Regions from separate parts of the Embleya sp. NPDC005575 genome, predicted to be linked through region 2. Evidence: riboswitches for the same ligand, from Rfam matches in the RefSeq annotation. Region 2 holds a riboswitch; the other holds the start of a gene.
The links. A riboswitch is a leader RNA that binds a small molecule or an ion and turns the genes downstream of it on or off. The one in region 2 is predicted to bind cobalamin.
Positions count from the first base shown of each region.

Region 1: another riboswitch for cobalamin. It lies ahead of ABZS54_RS35685 ((2Fe-2S) ferredoxin domain-containing protein); the one in region 2 lies ahead of ABZS54_RS09805 (CoA-acylating methylmalonate-semialdehyde dehydrogenase).

Region 1 covers NZ_JBEXCV010000165.1:2,249-7,374, forward strand. The annotation lists gene ABZS54_RS35675 (HEAT repeat domain-containing protein) at 1-2,488, opposite strand, end outside; partial or broken gene ABZS54_RS35680 (carbohydrate-binding protein) at 2,614-2,856, opposite strand; gene ABZS54_RS35685 ((2Fe-2S) ferredoxin domain-containing protein) at 2,889-3,341, opposite strand; cobalamin riboswitch at 3,476-3,632, opposite strand; gene ABZS54_RS35690 (GntR family transcriptional regulator) at 3,859-4,602, shown strand; gene ABZS54_RS35695 (ROK family protein) at 4,702-5,126, shown strand, end outside.
Region 2 covers NZ_JBEXCV010000020.1:51,429-56,554, forward strand. The annotation lists gene ABZS54_RS09795 (acetate/propionate family kinase) at 1-1,022, opposite strand, end outside; gene ABZS54_RS09800 (pyridoxamine 5'-phosphate oxidase family protein) at 1,610-2,062, shown strand; cobalamin riboswitch at 2,218-2,388, shown strand; gene ABZS54_RS09805 (CoA-acylating methylmalonate-semialdehyde dehydrogenase) at 2,586-4,085, shown strand; gene ABZS54_RS09810 (acyl-CoA dehydrogenase family protein) at 4,090-5,126, shown strand, end outside.

The DNA.
Region 1 (5,126 bases), on a different contig from region 2:
CCAGGTCGCCACACGCGAGAGCGGTAAGCAGCGGCCGGACGAGCGGCGAGTCGCGTCGGACCAGGGCTGCCACGGCCCGCGAGGACAACTCGCCGTCCAGGGCACCGAGAAGCAGACCGCGTTCGCACGCGTCCGTCACCCGCTCCGCCGCGGACAGCACACACGCGGCGTACCCCCTGCCCAGGATGGTGCGAAGCGCGGCTTTCAGCGACTCGCGCAGACCCGGGTTGTCGTGCCGGCCGAGCAGGCCGAGCAGCGCCGGGACCTGGGCCGGTGTGCCCGCGTCGAGCAGCGCCCGCGCCGCCGTTTTGCGGATGTTCATCACCGGGTGCTCCAGGCATGCCGCGATCGCGCCGCCGGCCCAATGGGCCCGCGCCCGGCCGAGCGCGTGCAGGGCCTGTCGCACCGTCTGCGGGTCGGCGGCCGAGGTGAGCGGGATCAGGCTCGCGGACAACGACCGCGCCGCGTCCGGGTCCGGGTCGCGCGCCAACAGCGCGATGGCGTGCTTGCGCACGTGCGGATCGCGGTGTCGGATCAGCCGGTGGATCCGCTGCTTGACGCCCAAGGCTCGGGTGCGGAGCAGGAGTTCGAGCAGGACGGCTGTTTCGGCGGCGGTGATTCCCACGCGGTCCAGCAGATCGAGTGTGATGTCGGTGAGCAGGGCCTCGCGTGCCGCCTTCGGGTCGGACGCGGTCGGCAGGCACACCGGGCGCAACGCGCCGCGTCGGTGCAGCCGTTCACCGAGGTCACCGACGGCCTCGATCACCTCGTCCGGCACGACCGGTTCGGTGGTCTCCTCGCCCCGGTTCGCCACGAGGTCACCGACCGACCGCAGCAGCAGGTCCGCGAGCACGGGAATGCTGCGCGCATCGCCGTTGCGGGCCAGCCGGCACAGTGCGTCGACCGGCCGGTCCGCGTCGAGATCCGCAGTGAGCAGGGCGAGTTCGTCCGGATCGGGGATACCGAGATCGCTCGCGATCCGTTTCGGCAGCTCCCGGCGGTCGAGCCGGGCCCGCAACTCCCGGCGGGCGTCCGGATCGTCGGTGAGGTGCCAGACGAGTTCCAGGGCCCGGTCCGCCACCGCCCGCAGGTGTGGCACGACCACGCCGTCGGGATCGTCCATGCCCAGCCCCACGCGCAGGGCCGCGACCGTGCGCGGACCACCCATCACCTCCAGTGTGCCCAGCGCCGCCCGAGGAGCCCTGGGCAGGGCGGCGAGCACCGCGCCCTCCGCGCCGTCCGCGTCCCGGTGGCGCAGTTCGCGCAGGACGGACAGGATCGGCTCGGGCCGCTCCGAGGCGGCCAGTCGCGCGGTGAGCACCTCGACGACCGGCAGGTCGGCTGCCCCCTGGGCGGCCGCCGCGTGCAGCAGGTCCAGGCATCGAGGCCAGTGCGGATCGTCCTCCGAAACGGCCGTCAGGACCCGCACAACCTCGTGCCGCACGGTGAACAACACGATCGCGAAGTCCGCGGCGGACACGCGGTAGTCCGCGAGCGCCATCTCGATCACCGCCGGCACGTCGTCGGGCCGGACGAAGTGACCGCGTCGATGCATTGCCCGCAGACAGGCGACGAACGGCACGGCGAACAGCAGCGGGTCCATGCGCGCAAGCGCCGACAGTGCGGCCGTATCGCCGCGTTCGGCGAACTCCCCGACCAGTTCCAGGGCGCGCCGCCGCCGACTCCCCGGCAATCGCGGATCCGCCGCGATCTCGCGCAGCAGCCCGGAGAGGCCGAACCGGGCCGCGGTCTCCACGGCCTCGGGGTACTCCGTCACCAGCCGCCGCAGCGCCGACTCCAGGCCCGCCGGCGCGTCCCCGGCGGCCCACGGTTCGGCCAACTGGGCCAGCGCTCCCGCGACCACCCGCGCCCCGCCGGCCGGCTCCAGCAGCTCGACCAACCGGCCGCGCGCCTGCTCGGGCCCCAGCAGCGCGCCGTACACCCCCTCGCGCAGTACCCGCAGCGCCCCCGCGCGCAGCACCGGATCGGGCCGGGCGACCAGCCCGCGCAGGTAGTCGTCGAGGTCGGCCGGCGCGTCGGCGTCGATCGAGCCGACCGCCCGGTACAGCTCCTCGCCCGACGGTTCGGCCCGCACGGTCGCCTCGGGTCGGCCGATGATCTCGGCTCGCAACCAGGCGATCCGAACCTTGGCCGGCCAGGCCGCCGACCGCCATTCCGGCACCGGGACGCGCAGTCGCGCGTACGCCTCGGCCAGTACCGCCGCCGTCTCGGCCGGCCCTGCCGGCACTTCGGACAGCAGGCTCGCCGACTCCGCGGTCGAGCCCTGATCGGGCCGCCCGGCGCGTTCCCGGAGCAATACGACTCCGAGGTGGCGCGGCGCCGGGTCCGGATGTCCGATCAACTGCCGCAGCACCGCGACCGGGCAGGGCGTCGTCCCGTCGAAGTAGGCGGAGAGCCGGTCCACGTCGCCCCGGCGCACGGCGTCCGTCACGGCGTCCGTCACGGCGGCATGGTCGGAAGTCGTCATCGCTCGATCCTAGGCAGGCCGCCGAATCGGCACGAGCGAGTATTCGGCGGTGGGGGTCGACACGCGCCGGTGGTCCGGGATTCCGGCGGTCCCGCTCACCGGGTACCGGTCCCGCTGCGGTCCGGTCAGCAGGCGCCCAGGTCCTGCCAGACGCCCCATTGGCCGGTCGTACCCGGCTCCTCGCCCTGGGTCCACCACTTCGCTTTCCACGGGTGACCCTTGTGCGACACGGTGTTGTTCGCGACGTAGATCGCGGCGCGGTCCCACGCCGTCGTGGTGCACGTGCTCGGCGGGACGGTGGTCGGCGGTGTCGTCGGCGGCGTCGTGGTGGTGGGCGGTGTGGCGCCCGCGAACCGAACGGAGACTTCGCGGTCGGGCAGGCTCCCGGCATGAGCCCTCGTCAGGATTCCAACCCCTGCCTGGCCTTGCGGTTCGGTGTGAATTCGTACAGGTCCAACAGCCCCGGGGCATCCGCGACCCCCGGGCCGCCCGCCGCCGCCCACGCCGCTATCTCGCCGGTCGCTTCCCGGTCGTTGACCGTCCCGAACCAGGTCGGCCGGCCGCCCGCCGCACGGCCCGTCGGCGAGGGCTGCACCACGATCACATTGCCGCGCTCGCACGGGCCCAGACAGTCGCCGAGCCGGACCGCGACCCGAGTGCCGGTCAGCGCCGCGCCCAACGCCGCCAATTGGCCCGCGTGATCGGCACCCGCGATCTTGGCCGTGCCGCAACAGCAGCCCCGGCACACGGTGATCGTGCACGCGGCCGAGTCGGCGGACCGCGTGGCGGATTGCGCCGCGCGATCACGACGAGCGGCACGCTGCGAGCGGTCCGAGCGGTCCGAGCGGGTCATGGGAACTCTCCTTCGCGAGTTCGATCCGGGGTCCCGACCGGGACGACGCGGCGGCGCCGGCCACGAACACGCGACCGACCCTCCCGCGAGGCTCCGGTGGGCCGCGCACGGACGGGCCGCGCACGGGCGAAGGCAGGTCTTCGGACTCGTGGGCACGCCGGCCCGTCCGGGCACCGACACCTACCGGCCGTCGCTTCCCGGACACCGTGCTCGGCGTCCAGTGCGTGATGACGGCTCTCGTTCCCACTCACCGCTGCGGGGCAGTTCCGGGCTCACACCGGATTCCCTCTTGCGACACGCGCCCCCGGCCGGGGCGGTGAACCATTCGCGCAGGTCAGCTTAGGCGCCTCCGGTCCGGGCGCGGTGATGTGAGCCAGGTCACCGGCAACTTGGACCGACTTGGTCTGGACCTTTCGCAGTCGGACGCGGTTATATTCAACCGTCTTTAGTAAACCGAGCATGCAATAAGTCCGCGCCGCGCAGGCGTCGGTCAGCCGAGGGGGCGTCCGTGGGCAACATGGCGACATTGCCGGACGAGGCGGTCCTCGGCGAGCCCAAGTACTGGCAACTGCGCACCTCGCTGCTGAAGGCGATCGAAGAGGACTTCAGCTCCGGCGACATCCTGCCCAACGAGCGCGACCTCGCGGCCCGCTTCGGCGTCGCCCGGGCCACCCTCCGGCACGCCCTCGAACAGCTCGAACTCGAAGGCCGCCTGGTCCGCAAGCGCGGCGCCGGCACTACGGTCGCCGGACCGCGCGTGGACGTCTCGCTCAGCGCCGACGGCGAGGGCTGGCCCGGCGTGGACCTGCGCGACCGCGAGGTGATCGACTGCGCCACCATGTCGGTGACCGACCACTTCGCGGACACCCTCAAGGGCCGCCCCTCGGCCCTGGTGCACCGGCTGCGCCGCCGGCAGTTCTCCATGCGCCAGGTGGTCGGCCTGGAATGCCTGTACGTCTCCCGCGCCGTCGTGCCCTCGCTGTCCACCCGCGTCCCGGGCTTCGAGCGCGCCTCGCTGATGCTGCGCCAACTGCGCGGGCACCGCCTGGAGGGCCGGCACCGCGCAGTCGAACTGGGCGTGGCCGAGGCCGAGGAGGCGCGCTACCTGGAGCGTCCGCCGGGTACGGCCGTGCTGATCGTGACGACGACGTACACCGCGCTCGGCCGGACCGCCGCGGTCACCGTGGCGACCTACCGCGCGGACACCTGCCGGCTGGCGTTCGCCGAGGCGGGGCCGACCGCGTTGCGGCCCGCGTCCTGATTCGACGCGAAACCTGGGTACCATCCGCGCCTGAGCGACGACGGGCGCGACGGCCCGGACGCACGTACCGCGCGCCGGCGCGATGAGAGGACAAGAGCTGTGGCACAGGCGACCGGCGGAGACTCCTCCGTGGTCCGGCGGATCAACTCCGCAGCGACCCTGCGCGCGTTGCGCGGTGGCCAGGTGTCGACCGTGACCGCGCTCATGGAGGCCACCGGTCTGTCCCGCCCCACCGTCGAGGGTGTCGTCGACGGTCTGCTCGCCGAGGGCCTGGTCGTGGAGACCGCCACCGCCGAGAGCGAGGACGGCAGTCGTCCGCGCGGTCGGCCGGCCCGACGCTTCCGCTTCCACGCCGAGGCCGGTCACCTGCTCGGCATCGACGTCGGCGTGCACCATGTCCGGGTCGTGCTCGCGGACCTCGCCGGCACGATCGTCGGCCGGGCCGCACGCACCGTGGAGGAGGACTGCGAGACCGAGGAACGCCTGGAGCGGGTGCGCAGCCTGGTCAGCGAGACCCTGCGCCG
Region 2 (5,126 bases):
CATGCCCGCGCGTTGGCACCGGGATCCAGAGCCACGCCCAAAAAGCCCAGCTCGGCGACCGTCGCGGCCCGCAGGGCGTCGTCGTGTTCGCCCACTCCCCCGGTGAAGGCCAGCACGTCCAGGCCGCCCATCGCGGCGGCCATGGCGGCGATCCGGGTACGCACCCGGTAGGCGTAGATCGCCCGTGCCGATCGGGCGCGCGGATCGCCCGCGTCGGCGTCCGCTCGGATCGCACGCATGTCGCCGCCCTGCCCGGCCAGCGCGCTCAGACCGGCCTCGTGCTCCAACACCCGCTCCAGTTCCTCCAGTTCGACGCCGTTGCGAAGCAGCCAGACGAGCATGCCCGGGTCCAGGTCACCGGCGCGGGTGGCCATCACCAGGCCCTCCGTGGGAGTGAAGCCCATCGTGGTGTCGACACAGACCCCGCCCCGAACCGCGGCCAACGACGCCCCCGCGCCGAGATGGCAGCTGACCACACGCGCCGACGACGGTTGTAGGCCGACCAGTTCGCTCGCCCGCGCCGAGGCGTAGGCGTGCGACAGCCCGTGGAAGCCGTAGCGCCGCAGACCCCATCGGGTGCGCCACGCCTGCGGGAGCGCATAGGTGTGCGCCTCGGTCGGCAAGGTGCGGTGGAAGGCGGTGTCGAAACAGGCGACCGCGGGAAGGTCCGGGCACAATGCGCGGATCGCGTCGATGCCGGCGAGCGCCCGGTCCTGGTGCAGGGGCGCGAGCGGGCGCAGCGCGGTGATCCGCTCGTACACGTGCGGATCGAGCCGGGCCGGGCCGGTGAAGTCCGCACCACCGTGCACGATGCGATGTCCGACGGCTTCGACGGGCCCGGCCGCGTGCACGAACTCGGCGAGCGCCGCGGACGGAAACGTGTCGGCGCAGCGCAGGTTCGAGGTGCACTCGATCGTGTCGTCCGACTCGACCACCGACACCTTCAGGCTCGACGAGCCCGCGTTGACGACCAGGACCCGACCGGGGACGGCTGACTGTGACCGGGTCGCGTCAGCGCTCATCGCGCACCACCACGTCGGCCGGGACGCGCCCCGGCTCGCGGCCGGCGGTGGGTCCGGTGCTGTTCGAACAACCGTACGGCGTACCGTGCTTCGCGGCGGCCGAGGAGGCGACGGCGCGCGGGTGGGCGGGGTGTCCCAGGATGGGCAAGGCAAAACACGGCGACGGCCTCCGAGGTCCATGCGTCGATGCGGTTTTCAGGACACCGCATCGCGCTTTCGCGCACCCGGGCCGAACGGCCCGGGGCCTGGGGCCGTACGGCCCTGACGCGTCGACGGCGCGCCAATCGAAACCATACCCATGCTCGGGCGGCCACGGGCAGTCACGACCGGGCTCGCACCGCCGCGCGCATCGGCCCCGCTCGGGGCCGGTCGGCCGAGCCGGCGTCTCGGCGACAACCGGCTGTTGGACCCGCCGATTCGGGCCGGTCGGCCCTGGTTCGGGCGTCACGCCCGCGGGAGGCTGAAGCCACGGCCCGAGCGCACGGCCGAGCGCGCCGGCATCGGGCGCGGCGTCGACAAGAGGGAACCGACCGACACAGGGCCGTTCGGCCCTGGTCGGCGCCCGGACGGGATTCGAGGGTTGAGAAATGAGCGAACACCCCGTGACAAAACGCGCCCTCGGCCGCCGGGAGACGTTGGAGCTGATGGCGAGCGCCCGGGTGGGCCGTGTCGTCGTCAGCGAGGGCGCGCTTCCGGCCGTTCACGTGGTGGCCTTCGCGCTCGACCGGGAGTGCGTGGTGTTTCGGGCTCCGCTCGGCTCCCCGCTCGCGAAGGCCGCACTCGATGCGGTGGTCGCCTTCCAGGCCGACCACATCGACCCGGCCGCACGGACCGGCTGGACCGGCACGGTCACCGGCCACGCCTCGCGAGTCCACGATCCCTCGGCCGTCGCCCATCTGGATCGCCTGCTCCCCGAGGTCGACGGCGACGAAGGGGAGCAGGCGTGGATCCGGGTCAGCTCGGAGTTCGTCACCGGTCTCCTCAGCCAACGCCGAACAATCGGCACGCCGTCCGCGGTTCCCGACGCCCAACAGGCGTAAAAGCCGCCGTTCACCCGGTATCCCCGGCGCATCCTCCGCCCGATCCCGAAATGCCGCGCCGCAACGCGGCCGATGGCCGGCGGGCCGCGGGCCGGTCGGTGACCGTACCGGGTGGAGCCGGCGCTGGACTTACTAGGACGTCCGACTATATCGTCTTCAACAACAAGGTCCGCGGTGCAGGGAAGTCGGTGTGAATCCGGCATGGTCCCGCCACTGTGACCGGGGAGTGCGCTGCCGCAGCACCAAGCCACTGGCGAAGGCCGGGAAGGCGGGCATCGTGCGTGGATCCGGAAGTCAGGATACCGGCCGCGGGTATATCCGTGTTGTCCACGAGGATGGAGCAAACACGCATGACACCGGTCCGCGCACCCGCCCCGGATGATCCTGCGAACGTCGAACTCCCCAGGAGTTCCTGATCATTTCGACGTCGACCCGCACCGGGCAACCACGCGCACCCGCGCCGAGGTTGCGTGGGCGGGTCATGCCCTCCTCCGGATCGCACCTGACGAGAGACAGGTCGTTCATGGTCCGCGAGCTTTCCCACTTCATCGGCGGCAAGCACGTCCTCGGTGCCTCCGGCGCGTTCGGCGACGTGTACGACCCCAACACCGGACGAGTACAGGCACGCGTTCCGCTCGCGGATCGCGCCGACACCCTGGCGGCGATCGCCGACGCCGAACGGGCACAACCCGCGTGGGCCGACTGGAACCCCCAGCGACGCGCCCGGGTTCTGGCCCGCTTCCTTCAACTGGTGGAGCCCGAACGCGAATCGCTCGCCCAGCTCTTGTCGGCCGAGCACGGCAAGACCATCGCCGACGCGCACGGCGACCTGCAACGCGGCCTGGAGGTCGTGGAGTTCGCCATCGGCATCCCACACCTGCTCAAGGGCGAGTTCACCGACAACGCGGGCACCGGCATCGACGTGCACTCGCTGCGTCAGCCGCTCGGCGTGGTCGCCGGCATCACCCCGTTCAACTTCCCGGCGATGATCCCGTTGTGGAAGATCGCCCCGGCCATCGCCTGCGGCAACGCGTTCGTGCTCAAGCCCTCCGAGCGCGACCCCTCGGTGCCGCTGCGCCTGGCCGAACTCTTCCTCGAGGCGGGACTGCCGCCCGGCGTCCTGAACGTGGTCCACGGCGGCAAGGAGAGCGTCGACACGCTCCTGGAGGATCCGCGCGTGCAGGCCCTGGGCTTCGTCGGCTCGACGGCGATCGCCGAGTACGTCTATACGACGGCCACCGCGAACGGCAAGCGCGCCCAGTGCTTCGGCGGGGCCAAGAACCACCTGATCGTGATGCCGGACGCGGACCTCGACCAGGTCGTCGAGGCGCTGATCGGCGCCGGATACGGCTCCGCCGGCGAACGCTGCATGGCCATCTCCGTCGCGGTGCCCGTCGGCGCCGAGACCGCCGACGCACTGGTGGACAAGCTCGTCGCCCGCATCGCCACACTGCGCGTGGGCCCCTCGCACGACCGGGACGCCGACTTCGGCCCCCTGGTGGGCCGGGATGCACTGGAACGGGTGCGCGGCTACCTGGACATCGGCGTCGCCGAAGGCGCCAAGCTGCTCGTCGACGGCCGCGACGTACGCGTACCCGGCCACGAGGACGGCTACTTCCTCGGCGCGTCGCTGTTCGATCACGTGACGCCCTCGATGCGGGTGTACCGCGAGGAGATCTTCGGCCCGGTGTTGTCGGTGGTCCGCGCGGCCTCCTACGAGGACGCGCTGCGCCTGGCGAGCGAACACGAGTACGGCAACGGCGTGGCGATCTTCACCCGGGACGGCGACACCGCCCGCGACTTCGGCCGCCGGGTGAACACCGGCATGGTCGGCGTCAACGTGCCCATCCCGGTGCCGGTGGCCTATCACACCTTCGGCGGCTGGAAGCGATCCGGATTCGGCGACCTGAACCAACACGGGCCCGACTCGATCCGCTTCTACACCCGGACCAAGACCATCACCTCGCGCTGGCCCTCGACCGCGCGCGAGAGCGCGAACTTCGACATCCCCACGATGGACTGACCCGGTGAGCGCGCTCACCGACGACCAGCTCGCGATCGTCGAAACCACCCGGGACTTCGCCCGCGAACACCTCTCCCCGCACGCGATCGAATGGGACCGCACCGGCCACTTCCCCGTCGACGTCCTGCGCAAGGGCGCCGACCTCGGCCTCGGCGGCATCACCGTCCGCGAGGACGAAGGCGGTTCGGGGCTCGATCGACTCGACTCCGCACTGATCTTCGAGGCGCTGGCCGGCGGCTGCCCGACCATCGCCGCCTACTACTCCATTCACAACATGGTCGCCTCGATGATCGACCGGCACGGTACGCCGGAGCAGCGCGCACGCTGGCTTCCGGGTCTGTGCTCGATGCGCGAACTGGCCAGCTACTGCCTGACCGAGCCGGGAGCGGGATCGGATGCCGCCGCTCTGACCACCCGTGCGACCCGCGACGGCGACGACTACGTCCTGCACGGGGTCAAGCAGTTCATCTCCGGCGCCGGATCCTCCGCGGTGTACGTGGTGATGGCGCGCACCGGCGCGGACGGCGCCCACGGGATCTCCGCGTTCGTCGTGGAGGCCGACACCGACGGGCTGTCTTTCGGGCCGAACGAGCGCAAGATGGGCTGGCACGCCCAGCCCACTCGTCAGGTGGTCCTGGAGGGCGTGCGGGTGCCCGCGGCGCACCGGCTCGGCGCCGAGGGCGACGGGTTCAAGATCGCGATGGGCGGCCTCGACGGCGGCCGGATCAACATCGCCGCCTGCTCGCTGGGCGGCGCGCAGGCCGCGCTTGAGGCCGCCGTGAGCCATCTCACCGACCGCGAGGCGTTCGGCGCGCGGCTCATCGACGCGCAGGCCCTGCGGTTCCAACTCGCGGACATGGCAACGGAACTCGAGGCCGCCCGCACGCTGGTGCGACATGCCGCCTCCTCGCTCGACGAGGGCGACCCCAGGGCACCACAACTGTGCGCGATGGCCAAGCGGTTCGCCACCGACACCGCCTTCTCGGTGGCCGATCGCGCGCTGCAACTGCACGGCGGATACGGCTACCTCGCCGACTACGG